3 regions of the Pseudoalteromonas sp. PAR1 genome follow, and region 1 is predicted to be linked to each of the others. Evidence: predicted binding sites of a transcription regulator. Region 1 holds the regulator's gene; each other region holds the start of a gene.

Region 1 (5,828 bases):
GTTTTTTTACTGAATCAGCACAAAATATCGAGCAAGTGCTTTTTTTGTTGTACAATCAGCCTCGTATACCCATAAATATTGGCTCGGAGATCAATGGATATAAAAGCTATCCAGACGTTAATCGATCATGAGATGAATGACGTCAATCAACTTATACATGCCCAAATGCGCTCAGATGTCGCATTGGTCAATCAACTCGGTTTATATATAGTAAACAGCGGTGGTAAGCGTGTTCGCCCTATGTTGGCCATTTTAGCAGCAAAAGCTTTAGGCTATGAAGGTAAAGACCACATTACACTGGCCACTATCATCGAATTTATTCACACTGCAACTTTACTGCATGATGATGTTGTTGATGAGTCACATTTACGTCGTGGTACGCCTACAGCAAATGCTGAGTTTGGCAATGCCGCTAGCGTGCTAGTTGGTGATTTTATTTACACACGCTCATTTCAGTTGATGGTTGGTCTTGGTAAAATGCCAATCATGGAAATTTTAGCTGATGCAACGAATGTCATTGCTGAAGGTGAAGTATTACAGCTAATGAACTGTAACGATCCTGACACTACAGAACAAAGCTATATGCAGGTCATTTACAGCAAAACAGCTAAGTTATTTGAAGCAGCAACAGGCCTTGCAGCAATTATCACTGAACAAGATGATAAAACGCTTGAGGCATTAAACCTTTACGGCATGCATTTAGGAACAGCCTTTCAGCTTGTTGATGATGTGCTTGATTACAACGCCGATGCTGAGCAACTTGGTAAAAATATTGGTGATGATTTAGCCGAGGGTAAACCTACCTTACCGCTTATTTATGCCATGCAAAAAGGCACGCCAGAGCAAATCAAGCTCGTTCGTGAAGCAATTGAACTTGGCAATGGTATGGATCACCTAGACAGCATTCTTGAGGCGTTAGCTGATACCAAAGCACTTGAGTTTACAATGCAAAAGGCAGAGCAAGAGGCAGATAAAGCCATCGCCTGTATTGCATTTTTACCAGAAACGCCATACAAGCAAGCATTAGAGAGCTTGGCACGCATCGCCGTTGCCCGCGATCATTAAACGCTATTTATTCGAGCCATTAAAAAAGCCTGCATATGCAGGCTTTTTTGTTTTAGGTGCTTTAATAGCACCTATCATCTATCGGAATTAACCGTTGATGAAATCAACACCTTCTTGGATGTCTTTATTAAGCGTTTCAAGCATGTCGTTTTTAGCTTGCTCTTCGAAAGCGCTTAATTCACCGTAAGAAAGAATTTCTTCAACACCGTTCTTACCTAAACGTACTGGGTGTGCAAAGTATGCTGCGTCACCGTTTTCAACTGCAACGTATGCGTAATCAACCACTTCTTCACCTTGTAAGCCTTTAACTAAAGACATACAGAAACGTGCTGCTGCTGCACCCATTGAAAGAGTCGCTGAACCGCCACCCGCTTTAGCGTTAACAACTTCAGTACCTGCGTTTTGGATACGTGGAGTTAATGCTGCCACTTCTTCGTCAGTGAAAGTAACACCTTCAACTTGAGATAGAAGAGGAAGGATTGTAGTGCCTGAGTGGCCACCGATCACTGGAACTTTAACGTCAGTAGCGCTTAAACCTTTAAGTTCAGCAACAAATGCTTCTGAACGGATCACGTCAAGTGTTGTGATACCGAATACACGGCCAGCATCGTAAGTACCCGCTTTTTTGAATACTTCAGCAACGATTGGCACAGTGCCGTTTACTGGGTTAGTAATGATACCAACTAACGCTTTAGGACAGTTTTTAACGATGCCTTCAGCTAATGTTTTGATGATACCTGCGTTTACGTTGAAAAGGTCCGCACGGTCCATACCCGGCTTACGCGGCATACCCGCTGGGATAAGAACGATATCACAACCAACTAAAGCATCGTCTAGGTTATCAGCACCGAAACCTTCAACTTTAACGTCTGTTGGGATGTGAGAAAGATCAACCGCTACACCAGGAACAACAGGGGCAACATCGTATAATGATAATTCAGAACCTGCAGGTAAACTTGTTTTTAATAATAAAGACAATGCTTGGCCGATACCGCCAGCTGCGCCTAAAACAGCAACTTTCATTGGAATTCTCCGTAATTTGAGGTAGGAAATATTTGTGGCCCTAAAGATAATGAAATTAGCGACTAAAAACAAATTTATCCTGCTTATTTCGCGTATAATTTCGACCATAGTTGTAAACTATACTGTAAACACACAGCATTTAGGGCGAGAAATGTAAACTAGTACTGCATAAGTATGCAGAGTTGTGTAGAATTACTTCACGTTTTATGACTACAGATACGGCAACATGCAACCACAAGACAAACAAGAAGCACTAATCAAAGCGTTCAAAGCGCTATTAAAAGAAGAAAACTTCGGCTCACAAGGTGAGATTGTCGAAGCATTAAAAGATCAAGGCTTCGACAACATAAGCCAAAGTAAAGTCTCTCGCATGTTAAGCAAGTTTGGCGCGGTACGCACACGTAATGCAAAACAAGAAATGGTGTATTGCTTACCCGCTGAAATGGGAGTACCAACAGCGAAAAGCCCATTGCGTCAACTCGTTATCGATATTATGCATAACGAAATGATGATTATTATTCGTACCAGCCCAGGTGCAGCACAACTTATCGCGCGCTTACTAGACTCATTAGGTAAAGCCGATGGGGTACTTGGTACAATTGCAGGTGACGACACAATTTTTATCGCTCCTGCAAAGATTTCTGAAATAGATGTCACGCTTGATCGCGTGCGCACTTTATTCGATACAGTTTAAAGCTGCTTCAAAAAGTTTACTGACGGGGCGAAAAACGCCGACCCCATATCGGCTTGAGTAAAATCAAGCCAATGGTCGTAGCAATCGCCCTGCCCCAAGCGACTCTTTAATACCTGCTCAAACGCATCACCTTGCGCGGCACATGACACCATTAAAATACCCTGCTTATGAACATCACCAAACGGCATGCTCTGATTAAGTATCAACGGCTGGCCATTTTCATCTTTTAGTTCACTACGCACTGCATGACTAGTTTCGAGTGCAGGCATAATTAAGGTGTTATCAAGCCGAGTACGCCCCATAATTTGCTCTTGCTCTGATAACGACAAATGTTGCCAAACACTTAAATCGTGCACAAAGCGCTGAACATGAATGTAGCTGCCTTGATCTTCAAAATGCCCCGGTCTGTCTATCAATGCCGTACTGCGCTTTTGTCTACCATGAGGGGTGTCACCCGCATAAATAAAGCCGTTAAAGTCGCGGCCATCTAAAAAACGAAAGTTACGCACTTGCTCCACAAGCTCTACATCTGGCGTAAATAATTTCAGGATCTGTAGGGCAAAAAGATGGTTAACATCTTCACGGTCTGAACGAATTTGTACAAATAAATCAAATGGCTGTGCACTCATAACATGTTCACTATGAGTCACATTAGGAAAGCTTTGTAATTGACTTGGAATAAACTCAGGCAAAATATGCGGCCAATATTGCGCACCAAGCGCAACCACGCACGACAGCATGGCTTCTGAGAACTGATCCGCAAACTCATCTTGAATGACGCTCACGCGTTTTAACTTTTTACGTAATGACTCGTCATGGCCATCATAAACATTAAAAAACAGGTGCAAACCATGTAAGTTTGCTTCAGCACAAATCCCAGATTGCGCTTGCGCCATAGTGAATCCTTAGCTTCTCGTTATTTGCACCTAGCCAAGAATTCAAGATTGTTAAGCAGTACTAATCATGAAAAAAATTGACTGTGTGCGGCATTATTTTTATTTTTACAGGCTGCTCAACTGCAAACACGCGGTCTTGCTCTGCAGCGACTTCACACTCCTGCCCCGCTATATTCACACGATAAACATAACGTGTGCCTATAAAGCGTCTGTGCAAAATTGTCAGGCTATTTTCATCACTCTGTTCAGCTTCACATAACTGAATATAATGAGGCCGTACATAAACTTGCCCTTGTTTGTGAGCACTGTTATTTACTGTGAGTGAATGTATTACACCAAACGCCGTTTCGTATTCAGTTGGCGTTAAGACTTTCGCCGTTAAGTATATGCCTGTACCAAGAAACTCTGCAACCTCCTTTGAGTTAGGTTGGCTAAATAACTGTTCTGATGAGCCTTGTTGGGCTATTTTTCCACCATGCATTACAGCCAAGGTGTCAGCAAACGCAAACGCCTCTTCCTTCGAATGGGTAACAAACACTGCTGATACTTGCTGAGCTTTAATGATACGGCGGATGTCGGCAATTAACTCAAAGCGAACCTGCGTATCGATATTAGAAAATGGCTCATCAAGTAATAACAAGCTGGGTTTATAAGCAAGCGCACGAGCAATTGCAACACGCTGTTGTTGACCACCTGATAATTGATGCGGATAACGTTCTGCACAGCCAGTTAACTTAACTAAGCTCAGCATTTCATCCACGCGCTCACGCTTTTGCGACTTACTCATATTGGTTAAACCAAATGCAATATTGTCGCTCACCGATAAGTGAGGAAATAACGCGTAATCTTGAAACATCATGCCAATATTACGTTTTTCTGGTGCAACAAAATGCTTGTCGTCATTAACGACAAGCGAATCAATGCTCATAAAACCTTGTGAGGGCTCTATAATTCCGGCAATCGCTTTTAAAGTCGTTGTTTTACCGCAACCACTTGCCCCAAGCAGGCAGACGATTTCGTCTTGTTCAACATTCAAATTAAGCGCATCCAATACCTTAGTGCCATTGTATTGATAAGCTAAATTTTTAATTATCAAATGACTCATGAATGATTTTGCTCCATCGAACGATTAACGAAATACAAAGGAATAAGCCCGACTAACACAATAAACAGGGCTGAGATAGACGCTAACTCTAACTGCTCATCACTAACATATTGAAAAACATGAGTTGCAAGAGTTTCAAAATTAAACGGTCGTAATAACAAGGCCGCGGGTAGCTCTTTCATACATTCAATAAATACCAGAAGCCCAGCGGTTAAAATGCCACGTTTAAGTAAAGGCAGATGTACTTTATACAAGGTTTGAAATGCACTTTTACCCATAGATTGACTTGCCATATCAAGAGAAGGGCTAATACGTAAAAAGCTGCTTTCAAGGGCGCCATGTGCAATCGCGTAAAAGCGCACAATATACGCAAAAATCATCGCAAATAATGTCCCACTCAGAAGTAAACCCGGCGATAAACCTATTGGTTCAAGCCATTGATTAAGTGCATCATCAATTTGTGTAAGTGGTAACAATACCGCAATCGCCAGTACCGTACCCGGTAGCGCATAACCCGTACTTGCTAAACGCCCCGGAATGAGTGGATACGCTTGTTTAGCAATACGCTGATAAAACAATACCAACAAGCTAAGAAGGATTGTCACTAGGCTGACAACAATGGCGACTTTAAAGCTCTGCCAAGCATAATTAAAAAATGCCCCATTCCATGCTTCATCCGCATAAACAATGGCGTATTTAACAAGCACTCCAACTGGCAAGACAAAAGCAAGTACCAACACAACTGTGCAGACTAAACTTGCAGCCCATGCTGTGCTACCTTTTAAGCGATATAAGGTTGCGCTGTTAATGCTCGACTGGCGTTCATACACAGCTTGATTACGACGACTAAAGCGCTCAACCATAATAGTGAGAAACAAAATAAGCAGCATAATGCCTGATATTTTTGCCGCAGCGGTTAATGAATAATAGCCAAGCCAGGTATCGTAAACAGCGGTCGTTAGTGTGCTCACTGCAAAGTAATTAACAGTAGCAAAATCAGCCATAGCTTCCATACTGATTAACGTAACTCCTGCCACAATTGCCC
Region 2 (5,828 bases), on a different contig from region 1:
GGTAACCTTCACTGTCTAGACGGTAAAATCGGTGTAGATGGTAACGCGCTTTACCGTCAACCTAAAATCCGTGAAATGCACGATCCTTCACAAGAAGATGCACGTGAAGCTCACGCTGCAAGCTTCGAGCTTAACTACGTTGCACTAGACGGTAACGTTGGTTGTATGGTTAACGGTGCAGGCCTTGCAATGGGTACTATGGACATCGTAAACCTACACGGTGGTAAGCCAGCTAACTTCCTAGATGTTGGTGGTGGTGCTACTAAAGAGCGTGTATCTGAAGCATTCAAGATCATCTTATCTGACGACAACGTTAAAGCTGTTTTAGTTAACATCTTTGGTGGTATCGTACGTTGTGACATGATCGCTGAAGGTATCATTGGCGCAGTTAAAGAAGTAGGCGTAAACGTTCCTGTAGTAGTACGTTTAGAAGGTACTAACGCTGAACTAGGTCGTGAAGTACTTGCTAATTCTGACCTTAACATCATCGCTGCTGAATCACTAACAGACGCAGCTGAAAAAGTTGTTGCTGCTGCGGAGGGCAAATAATGTCTGTATTAATCAATAAAGATACAAAAGTTATCTGTCAAGGTTTCACAGGTGGCCAAGGTACTTTCCACTCTGAGCAAGCGCTTGAGTACGGTACACAAATGGTTGGTGGTGTAAGCCCAGGTAAAGGCGGTCAAACGCACCTTGGTCTTCCAGTATTCAACACAGTACGTGACGCTGTTGAAGCAACTGGCGCAACTGCATCAGTTATCTATGTACCAGCACCTTTCTGTAAAGATGCAATCTTAGAAGCTATCGATGCTGGCATCGAGCTTATCGTTTGTATCACTGAAGGTATCCCAACACTAGACATGGTTGACGTTAAAGTTAAGCTTGAGCAAACTGGTGTTCGTATGATCGGTCCTAACTGCCCAGGTGTTATCACTCCGGGTGAAACGAAGATCGGTATCATGCCTGGTCACATCCACAAGCCTGGTAAAGTAGGTATCGTATCACGTTCTGGTACTTTAACTTACGAAGCGGTTAAACAAACTACTGACGCTGGTTTCGGCCAATCAACATGTGTTGGTATCGGTGGTGACCCAATCCCTGGCACTAACTTCATCGACGTTTTAGAAATGTTCGAAAAAGACGAGCAAACTGAAGCAATCGTAATGATCGGTGAAATCGGTGGTACTGCAGAAGAAGAAGCTGCAGAATACATCAAGCACAACGTGACTAAACCAGTTGTTTCTTACATTGCAGGTGTTACGGCTCCTCCAGGTAAGCGCATGGGTCACGCAGGTGCAATCATCGCAGGTGGTAAAGGTACTGCTGATGAGAAATTTGCTGCATTAGAAGCTGCTGGCGTAAAAACTGTACGTTCACTAGCTGACATCGGTGCTGCACTTAAAGAGAAAACAGGCTGGTAATCAGTTTTAATCTCTTAATAAAGGCTCGCTTATGCGGGCCTTTTTTGTATCTGAGAGTTTCCTAGTTTGTGCACGAAAATTCTAGCTGTAAATTGAGAATAATAATGCTTTATTTGTGAATAAAAATTCCATACACTGATACCTTGTTTATTTGTTTTTATATAAAACGCTGTTATTAAAAAAGGTAAATATCACGTGCGTACCACAGAATTGGTAGATGGATTTCGCCAGTCAACTCCTTATGTTAATGCTCACCGAGGTAAAACTTTCGTTGTAATGCTCGGCGGAGAAGCAATTGATCAGCCAGGTTGTCGTAGCATCATTAATGATGTTGCATTATTAACGAGCTTAGGTATCAAAATTGTTTTAGTGTTTGGTGCAAGGCCACAGTTCAATGCGGCACTGCAAGAATTTGGCATAACTAGTCAGTTTCATAATGAAATACGTGTTACTGATAACGCGACTTTTGATGTAATAAAGAAAGTTGCGGGTGCAATGCAGTTCGATATTACTGCACGTTTATCGACCTCGCTAAGTAGTACTCCTATGACTGGCTCATACTTGAATGTGGTCAGCGGTAATTTTGTTATCGCTCAGCCTTTAGGAGTTGACGAAGGCATTGATTATCATCACTCAGGCCGTGTAAGACGTATTGATGTTGAAGGGATTCGTCATCAATTAAACAATAACAGTATCGTACTCCTTGGTCCGATTGCCGCCTCAGTGACAGGTGAAAGTTTTAATTTAACCGCTGAAGAAATTGCAACTCAGGTTGCATTAAAACTACGTGCCGACAAAATGCTTGGTTTTTGTAAAGAGGCCGGTATCTTGGATGAAAACGGTGAAGCAATTGCCGAGCTTATGCCAAATGAGGCAGAATCTGTCTTAGCAAACTACCGTAATCAACCTGATTCATGTTTAAGTGCAACGGTATTCTTACAAGCGGCCATTGATGCATGTCGTGGCGGCGTACATCGTTGTCATCTTGTTAGTTACAAAGAAGATGGCGCATTATTACAAGAGCTTTTCTCATTAGATGGCATTGGTACGCAAATCGCGCCGCAAAGCTCTGAACAGTTACGTAGTGCAACAATATCTGATATTACCGGGATTATTAATCTGATCAGACCGCTTGAAGAGCAGGGCTATTTAGTTAGGCGTTCTAGAGAGCAGCTTGAGATAGAAATAGAGCAATTTACTGTCATTGAGCGTGATGGTTTAATTATCGCCTGTGCCGCTTTATACCCATTTGCTGAAGAACAAGTGGGGGAGTTTGCAAGTCTGGCTGTTCATCCACAATACCGAGATGCAGATAGAGGGAGTTACCTACTGCGTTTTATTATTAATAAAGCTAAACGTGCTGGTTACTCGCATTTATTCGCTTTAACCACACGCAGTATTCATTGGTTTTTAGAACAAAGCTTTGAATTGGTGACCGTTGATGAGTTACCGGCGAAGAAAAAGGCACTGTATAACTATGAGCGCCGTTCTAAAGTACTGCGACTGGACCTTACTAAACTAAGTAAAAACCGTTGATAGTACAACTGAGTGGGTTGCTATAAAAAAGGTGACGCATGTGCGTCACCTCTAATTTTATATATTGTATTTAATTAATACTCATAGTTAATGTGCTGATAAAAGCGCACACGTAAATCTTGGCGCGTTGGATTAAAGGCCAGCTCGTCAGTTACTTCATTAATTGCGCTTTGCACTTGATTCATAAACTTACCATAACCAATGTCATGCTTGTCTTTATCGGCTGCGGCAATTACAAAATGTAAAGAATCAACAAGTTGATTTGCATCCCAATAATGTTGTAATTGCACTTGCTCTGAGCTGCAATCAAAGGTTAGCTTTTGCAGTTCACTGTTACTTTGTGCGTTATCAATATTGCTATTACGAACAATAGGGCGGGTACCATTAGCGATAAAAGCACCAAGGGTTAGCGCTCGTTTTTCGCAAGCTCGTTTAAATGCATCAAAAATATATTGATAAAATTGCGTGTAATTCTCTTCATTCAACATATGTTGAAATTGCGTTTTAATCGCGCGGGTTACTGGAATAGAAAACCCAGCATAAGTCATTTCACTGTGCTGTGTTGGTAAATGACATTGGCGAGATAGATAGCGTGGATATAAGCTACGCAATTTATAGCCATAGCTTTCTTTGTGACCTTTTGCTTTAGCAAATAAATCATAAGTAAGATGCTGGTGATCGCGAATTTTAAGTGGAGGTTGACCGCTTAATAGCTTTTCTTGTAATGAGTTTATTACGCGCTGTACGTTATGGTGAAAACTTGCTGCATTAGCACGAATATCTTCACCTGTAGCCAAAAATAATAAACGAATTTTTTTGCATTTTACTTCATCAGCGGCAAACACATTATGTGCTTCGTGGTATTGTGGGTTATAGAAAAATAAAATCTGCTTAGCGGTTTCTAAACTATATGCCTCATCATGGTAACGAACGACAGGTAACTTATCGTTAGCGATCAGATGTACATTGTGCAGTTCATATTCATCACATAGTGCAAATAACTCCCTTGCAAGACGCTTATAAGCACAGCTTACATTACTAAACTGAGCAAAAAACTCATCAGTAGGTTTAAACTCAACTAGCACATACTGGTTAGCACGCGCAGAGCTTGGAATATAGACTCTATGTTGATTGAGCGAAGCCATCTTTTTTCCTTATTGGTAGTGAAACTGACGGCACTATATCGCTAGTCAATGATCATTTTATTGCGTTAGAACAATTTTTTTACCGATTTTGCAGCGTCTGTAAACAATGTATTCAATAATCGGCTTATTATCTTCAATAAACATGGTTCAACTACTGTATGTTAGGGTTTGTTTTTGTAATAATGCATTAGTTTTGTCACCATGCAATATTTTGAGGATTATGCTCCTATGGCGGAAATTGAGAATCGCCCAAGTAACTTTATTAGAACGCTTATCGACGAAGATCTCGCAAGCGGTAAGCATGCGACTACACACACGCGTTTTCCACCTGAACCAAACGGTTTTTTACACATTGGTCATGCAAAGTCTATCTGTTTAAATTTTGGTATTGCCCAAGATTATCAAGGTCTTTGTAACTTACGTTTTGATGATACGAATCCAGAAAAAGAAGACATCAATTACGTAAATTCAATTAAAGAAGATGTGCAGTGGTTAGGTTTTCAGTGGGATGGTGAAATTAAGTATTCATCTAACTATTTCGATGCGTTATACGGCTATGCTGTTGAGCTTATCGAAAAAGGCCTTGCGTATGTGTGTTTCTTATCGCCAGATCAAGCACGTGAATACCGTGGTACTTTAAAAGAGCCAGGTAAAAATAGCCCGTACCGTGATACGCCAGTAGAAGAAAATCTAGCGCTATTTGAAAAAATGCGTAATGGCGAATTCAAAGAAGGCGAGTGTGTACTGCGTGCTAAAATCGATATGGCAAGTTCATTCATGGTATTGCGTGATCCGATTTTATACCGTGTACGTTTTGCTCACCACCACCAAACAGGTGATAAGTGGTGTATTTACCCAATGTACGACTTCACGCACTGTATTTCAGATGCACTAGAAGGTATCACGCATTCATTATGTACGCTTGAGTTCCAAGATAACCGTCGTTTATACGATTGGGTATTAGATAACATCAGCCTTGAGTGTCACCCACAGCAAATCGAGTTTTCACGATTAAACCTTGAATACACCATTATGTCTAAGCGTAAATTAAACGACTTAGTGGTTAATGGTCATGTTGAAGGTTGGGACGACCCACGTATGCCAACGATTGCTGGTCTGCGTCGTCGCGGTTATACACCTGCATCAGTACGTGAATTCTGTTCTCGCATCGGTATCACCAAGCAAGAAAACATGGTTGAAATGGGTATGCTTGAAGCGTGTATCCGTGAAGATCTTAATGAGCATGCACCGCGTGCAATGGCTGTTCTTGATCCGGTGAAGATTGTTATCGAAAACTATGATGCAGATAAAGTAGAGACTTTATCAGTTGCCAATCACCCGAATAAAGAAGAGATGGGCCGTCGTGATGTGCCTTTCACACGTGAGATTTATATTGAGCGTGAAGACTTCCGTGAAGAAGCAAATAATAAGTTTAAACGTTTAGTACTTGATAAAGAAGTACGTTTACGTGGTGCTTATGTAATTAAAGCTGAGCGTGTTGAAAAAGATGAGAACGGTGAAATCACCACTATTTTCTGTTCTTACGATCCAGAAACGCTAGGTAAAAACCCAAGCGATGGCCGTAAAGTTAAAGGTGTAATCCATTGGGTATCAGCCAGTGAGTCAATCACCGCTGAAGTACGTTTATACGACCGTTTATTTAACGTACCAAACCCAGCTGCTGCTGAAGACTTCAATGCAACGCTAAATCCAGAATCACTCGTGG
Region 3 (5,828 bases), on a different contig from region 1:
AGTAAGTCTGGTGCCAATTTAGATGCTAAGAAAATAGCCGTTGGACCATCCGCACCACCAATAATGGCAATTGCCGATGCATCTTGTAGCGTAAATTCAAAGCCCGGAATAAAGTTAAGTAGAATTGCACCAAATAAAGTAGCGAAAATACCAAACTGCGCAGCCGCGCCTAGCAACAACATACGCGGATTTGCTATCAAGGCACTAAAGTCTGTCAGCGCGCCAACCCCCATGAAGATCAGAAGTGGAAACACCCCAGAATCAATCCCTATGTGATACACATAATAAAGCAGTCCACCCGGTTCAGATAAGCCTGCAGCAGGAATATTCGTTAAGATCGCCCCGAAGCCTATTGGTAACAATAGCAAGGGTTCAAAATTACGAGCAATTGCTAGATATAACAATAAGCAACCAACCGCAATCATGATCAAGGCAGGAAAGGTAAAGTTAGCGATACCTGTTGCATGCCAGAGATTTAAAAGACCATCCATTCTCTGTCTCCTACGCCAGTGCGATTAATGCATCGCCAGTGGCAACAGAATCACCTTCGGCAACTAAAACTTCAGCAACCGTGCCGGTATGTGCAGCGCGAATTTCAGTTTCCATTTTCATCGCTTCCATAATGATAACTACATCACCTTGGTTTACTGTTTGGCCTGGCTTTACTTTCACTTTGAAAATATTACCCGCCAATGGCGCGTTTAAAGTTTCGCCAGCAGATGCTGAAGCAGACTGAGGAATTAACTCACTGTCTTTTAAAGTCACCTCTTTAAGCTCACCACCTTGTGCTACAACGACATCGTAAACTTTGCCATCAACTTTAACGCTGTATTGCTCAGCTTTTACTGAGTTTGCAGCAGCTGGTTTGCTTTCTGGCTTAGCAACTTCACCTGTAGGAATAGCTTCAAATGCATCAGGATTATTTCGGTTTTTAATAAACTTAAGACCAATTTGTGGAAACAATGCATAGGTGAGCACATCATCAATCACATCATCAGCAAGCTCTAAACCTTGCTCTTTAGCTTCTTTTAATAATTCAGCTTCTAGCTTCTCAAGTTCAGGTTCAAGTTTATCTGCAGGACGACAAGTAATTGCTTCTGCGCCATCTAGAACACGTTCTTGTAGCTCTTTATTCATAGGCGCCGGCGTTGCACCGTACTCACCTTTAAGTACACCTGCGGTTTCTTTGGTAATCGTTTTATAGCGCTCACCAGTCAATACATTAAGTACCGCTTGCGTACCGACAATTTGAGACGTTGGAGTAACCAGTGGAATATAGCCTAAGTCTTCACGAACACGTGGGATCTCAAGTAATACTTGATCAAGCTTATCGGCAGCACCTTGCTCTTTAAGCTGGTTTTCCATGTTAGTTAACATACCACCTGGCACTTGTGCTAATAAGATACGGCCATCAACACCTTTTAGGCTACCTTCAAAAGCAGCATATTTTTTACGAACATCACGGAAGTAAGCGGCAATTTCTTCTAGTTGGTTTAAATCTAGGCCGGTATCTCGCTCTGTGCCTTCAACAATCGACACGATTGTTTCTGTGGCGCTATGACCATAAGTCATACTCATAGATGAAATTGCGGTATCAAGCATATCGATACCTGCATCTATAGCTTTTTGGTAAGTTGCAGTACTTAATCCTGTCGTCGCGTGACATTGCATCGCGATAGGAATAGATACGGTTTCTTTTAAACCTTTGATTAACTGCTCACAATCATATGGCTTCAATAAACCAGCCATATCTTTAATACAAATAGAATGACAGCCTAGTTCTTCGAGCTGTTTCGCAAGTTTAAGCCACATATCAAGTGTGTGTACTGGGCTTACGGTGTACGAAATAGTACCTTGAGCGTGTGCGCCTACTTTAACCGCTGCTTTAATTGCAGTTTCAAGATTACGTACATCGTTCATAGCATCGAAAATTCGGAACACATCTACACCATTTTTATGGGCTCGTTCTACAAACTTTTCGACAACATCGTCTGCATAATGGCGGTAGCCTAAAAGGTTTTGTCCGCGCAATAGCATTTGCTGTTTAGTATTTGGCATTGCCGCTTTTAATTCGCGAATACGTTGCCAAGGATCTTCACCTAAATAACGGATACATGAGTCAAAGGTTGCTCCACCCCATGATTCAATAGACCAATAACCTGCATTATCAAGTTTTTCAGCCATGGGTAGCATGTCGTCTAAACGCATACGCGTGGCCAATAAAGACTGATGAGCGTCACGCAATACTAATTCTGTAAGTTTTAATTTAGCCATGTTTAAGCTGCCCCATTATTTTTGTTTATTTCGAAATTGTGCAATTGCAGCGCTGATCGCGGCAATATGTGCCTGAGGCACACCCTGTTGAGGTTGAATTTTTGCTGTTCGTGTTGGCTCTACACTTGTAGGATCATCGAATCGGCTTACAACTTTCGACATTAAAATAACCGCAGATATTAAAATGCTCAGAAAAACAAACACGCCAACCATGCCTGTTACCATTAAGCTGCCTGCAGTTGTGAGCAATTCACCAATATCCATACAACTCCCCTTCGATGATTAAAAATAAAAAATCATTTTTGTTAAATATTTATTCAGCAATAATAACAAACAAAAATAATTTGTATAGCCTATTGTAAATTGGTAAAACCAATTAAACTCAAAATAACATAGAGCACAACTAATTAACACCATACTATTTCAGCAATTAACCTTACGTTATAGATGATAAAAATAATGAATATAGCCATCAGTTATATTAAAACAAACCGACGAAAAGCAAGTTCTGTTCAAAAACCCTGCTTAACAAGGTGTTACAGTAACAACTCATGACAAAGCGTGAAATTGGTCTTACCAATAAGGACAAAACTAAATATAAAATGAATTTAATTAATATGAAAAAATATCACTATGAATAAGTTACACGCTTGATCGTAAAAGTTACCAAAAGAATAACCATGCCCCGCCCACAAAAACCGCTAAACAACTGAAATATAAAGATAATAATGATTGGCATAAAACTCGCTTTATTCAACTCGACCATTTGAAAAATTAATTAGGCAAGGAGACCACTATGTTACGCTGGACCATTACTTTTTTAGTTATTGCATTAATCGCTGCAGTGTTAGGTTTTGGCGGTATTGCTGGAGCCGCAGCAGGCATTGCTAAGATTATCTTTTTCATTTTTTTAGTATTGCTTGTTATTTCGTTAGTGTCAGGTGCTCTTAGAGGCAACGTACCTAAGTAAAGCAAGTTAAAATTTAATTAACCCTAATATTTAATTTACAAGGAATTTAGTTATGAAAAATTCAACTTTAAAAGCCGCTACTATCGCCCTATTTTCAGGTTTATTCATTATGGGTTGTGAAGACAACTCAGCAGAGGAAGCCGGTGAGCGTATAGATGAAGCAATCACTGATACACAAAATGCAGTTGAAGATGCATGTGAAGAAGTTAAAGAAGGTGTTAAAGCAGAAGAAACTAACTGCTAATATCACACCTTACGAAAAAAGCGGCCTAGTGCCGCTTTTTTGTGTATGCAAGTTAGCAACTTTAGGTTGCCTACTGCTTGTGTCAAGAAACTCGCTAACTTGTTGGGTTTCACTCCGTTCTAACCTATGTCATATTGGTCGTCATTTATGGCGACACATGTTTTATCACTCATACATAACGGGCTAAAGCCCGACTTACAGCTGCATTAATTGAGAAAATCGCGCGAAATAAATTTCACGCCTACGCGAGCCTCAAGTTAGCAACTTTACTCTTTCCCATAGAAACTCGCTAACTTGTGGGTTTCACTCCGCTCTAACCTACGTCACGTAGGTCGTCATTTATGGCGACACATGTTTTATCACTCATACATAACGGGCTAAAGCCCGACTTACAGCTGCATTAATTGAGAAAATCGCGCGAAATAAATTTCACGCCTACGCGAGCCTCAAGTTAGCAACTTTACTCTTTCCCATAGAAACTCGCTAACTTGTGGGTTTCACTCCGCTCTAACCTACGTCACGTAGGTCGTCATTTATGGCGACACATGTTTTATCACTCATACATAACGGGCTAAAGCCCGACTTAAAGCTGCATTAATTGAGAAAATCGCGCGAAATAAATTTCACGCCTACGCGAGCCTCAAGTTAGCAACTTTACTCTTTCCCATAGAAACTCGCTAACTTGTTGGGTTTCACTCCGCTCTAACCTACGTCACGTAGGTCGTCATTTATGGCGACACATGCTTAATCACTGATATAGTGACGGGCTGAAGCCCGACCTACGACTTACACGTAGATTTAAGAAACATCGCGCGAAATAAATTCCACGCCTACGTGAGCCTCAAACTCGCTAACTTGTTGGGTTTTAATCTGATAGCTGACGGCTGAAAGCTGATGGCTCTGAGTGCGTCTCCGTTCTACCCAACGTTATCACTCACATTCCTTAGTGAGGAGCACGTTTGTCGTTACACTCGCTATATGCCACTGGCCGTCGATAAAACTCACTTTTGCGACATCACTTACGGCAAAATCACCGGGGACATTTAAGCGCGTTAAGTTACTCGCTAACTGTTGTGTACAGTATGGCCCTGTATCACCATGCATCACGAGCACTGGCTTATTGGTATGCTTTGCAAAATCGCTGATGGCATCTCGGTATACTTTAAAAGCATCACAATCGGCGCGCTGTGACTCACTGCAAGCGGATTTACTGGTTGGGTGGTAAATATCTGCCTGAAAGCCAAACACATAGGCCTTAGCATCCTGATGAACATGTGCTTGCTTTAGCCAAACGAGATTGTATTTATCACGCATATCGGCGGCATCCAGTGCTGCGTTTTTATCACTTTTTAAGATTTGCGAGCGACCATTAAAGGTGCCCGGGATATGCAAGGTACGAAACTCAATGCCATTAAATTGCCACCGGGCATTTTCTGGCAACTCAGCTTGTGTCGCATAACCCTGTAACCGCTTTGCTTTTTGTGTATAGGCATCGTCGAACATTAAGCCTTTTATAAAACTTAGCCGCTCAAGCTCATCAAAACGCACAGATAGCTTTTCTCGGTCGCAATCGGTCCATTCATTATCACCTGGGGTATAAATAAAAGGTTTTTCGGTCATCGATGTTAGTAACGCCTTGTTAGTTTGCAAAAGCTTATTCGTGCATGCAAGTGAGCCAGATTTCATATCGCCCAAGTGCATCAAAAATTCATGAGGTGTCGCTGCGATTGCCTTGGCAATTTTTCCGCCTTCTGCGAGATTAATTTCATCTATCGGGGTATATGGCATATCGCCCATAACTAAAAAACTATTTGTGGTCATTGCTAGCGCTAATGACATTGAACTAACAAACATACAGCTTACACCTTTAAAATACACATACCTTAAGCTCTCACAATGACAACTAAATGAAAACCAACTGCGGCAGATTTTTTCTATCAATGTTAAACTGCCGCCAGCTAATTAAGTGAGCCCACGAATGACATTAACTACAACTTACACATTAGATAAACCGTATTACTACGAGTGCTTTGATGAATCTTTACCCTACTCATCTCAGGCTAAACCTAAATATCCTCTGTTAGCATTGCTCATAACATTAGGCCTACTAGCCTTTTACCAGTTAGAAAACCATTATTTAGGTAGTTTTATGATAATGCTTGCCGTAGTGGAGTGCTTATCGTTTTATTATAAACGTCCATGGTGGGTGGCCAGACAAATGATGAGTCGTGCTTCAGGTAGTGAAGTAACTATCGTGTTTGATGATGAAGGTGTTAAAGCCGAAAATCCCTATAAACACTATCAACTAACATGGCAACAAATTACAGACATAATTGAGAC

Evidence for each region. Region 1 encodes ArgR, which controls arginine synthesis, uptake and breakdown. Its sites were predicted from a motif close to ANTGAATANNTATTCANT; they were not measured.
Region 2: the regulator ArgR is predicted to act here: its motif matches at 1,536-1,553, upstream of argA (amino-acid N-acetyltransferase).
Region 3: the regulator ArgR is predicted to act here: its motif matches at 2,579-2,596, upstream of QL229_RS17825 (OadG family transporter subunit).

What each region holds. Positions count from the first base shown of each region.
Region 1 is NZ_CAMZMY010000001.1:308,803-314,630, forward strand. It holds gene ispB (octaprenyl diphosphate synthase) at 94-1,065, shown strand; gene mdh (malate dehydrogenase) at 1,153-2,088, opposite strand; gene argR (transcriptional regulator ArgR) at 2,315-2,782, shown strand; gene QL229_RS01435 (Dyp-type peroxidase) at 2,779-3,678, opposite strand; gene QL229_RS01440 (ABC transporter ATP-binding protein) at 3,740-4,783, opposite strand; gene QL229_RS01445 (iron ABC transporter permease) at 4,780-5,828, opposite strand, start outside.
Region 2 is NZ_CAMZMY010000020.1:48,882-54,709, forward strand. It holds gene sucC (ADP-forming succinate--CoA ligase subunit beta) at 1-549, shown strand, start outside; gene sucD (succinate--CoA ligase subunit alpha) at 549-1,421, shown strand; gene argA (amino-acid N-acetyltransferase) at 1,617-2,957, shown strand; gene QL229_RS15715 (DUF3083 family protein) at 3,032-4,102, opposite strand; gene glnS (glutamine--tRNA ligase) at 4,331-5,828, shown strand, end outside.
Region 3 is NZ_CAMZMY010000027.1:20,107-25,934, forward strand. It holds gene QL229_RS17815 (sodium ion-translocating decarboxylase subunit beta) at 1-491, opposite strand, end outside; gene oadA (sodium-extruding oxaloacetate decarboxylase subunit alpha) at 502-2,274, opposite strand; gene QL229_RS17825 (OadG family transporter subunit) at 2,290-2,538, opposite strand; gene QL229_RS17830 (DUF1328 family protein) at 3,071-3,244, shown strand; gene QL229_RS17835 (hypothetical protein) at 3,297-3,488, shown strand; gene QL229_RS17840 (hypothetical protein) at 4,419-5,342, opposite strand; gene QL229_RS17845 (YcxB family protein) at 5,467-5,828, shown strand, end outside.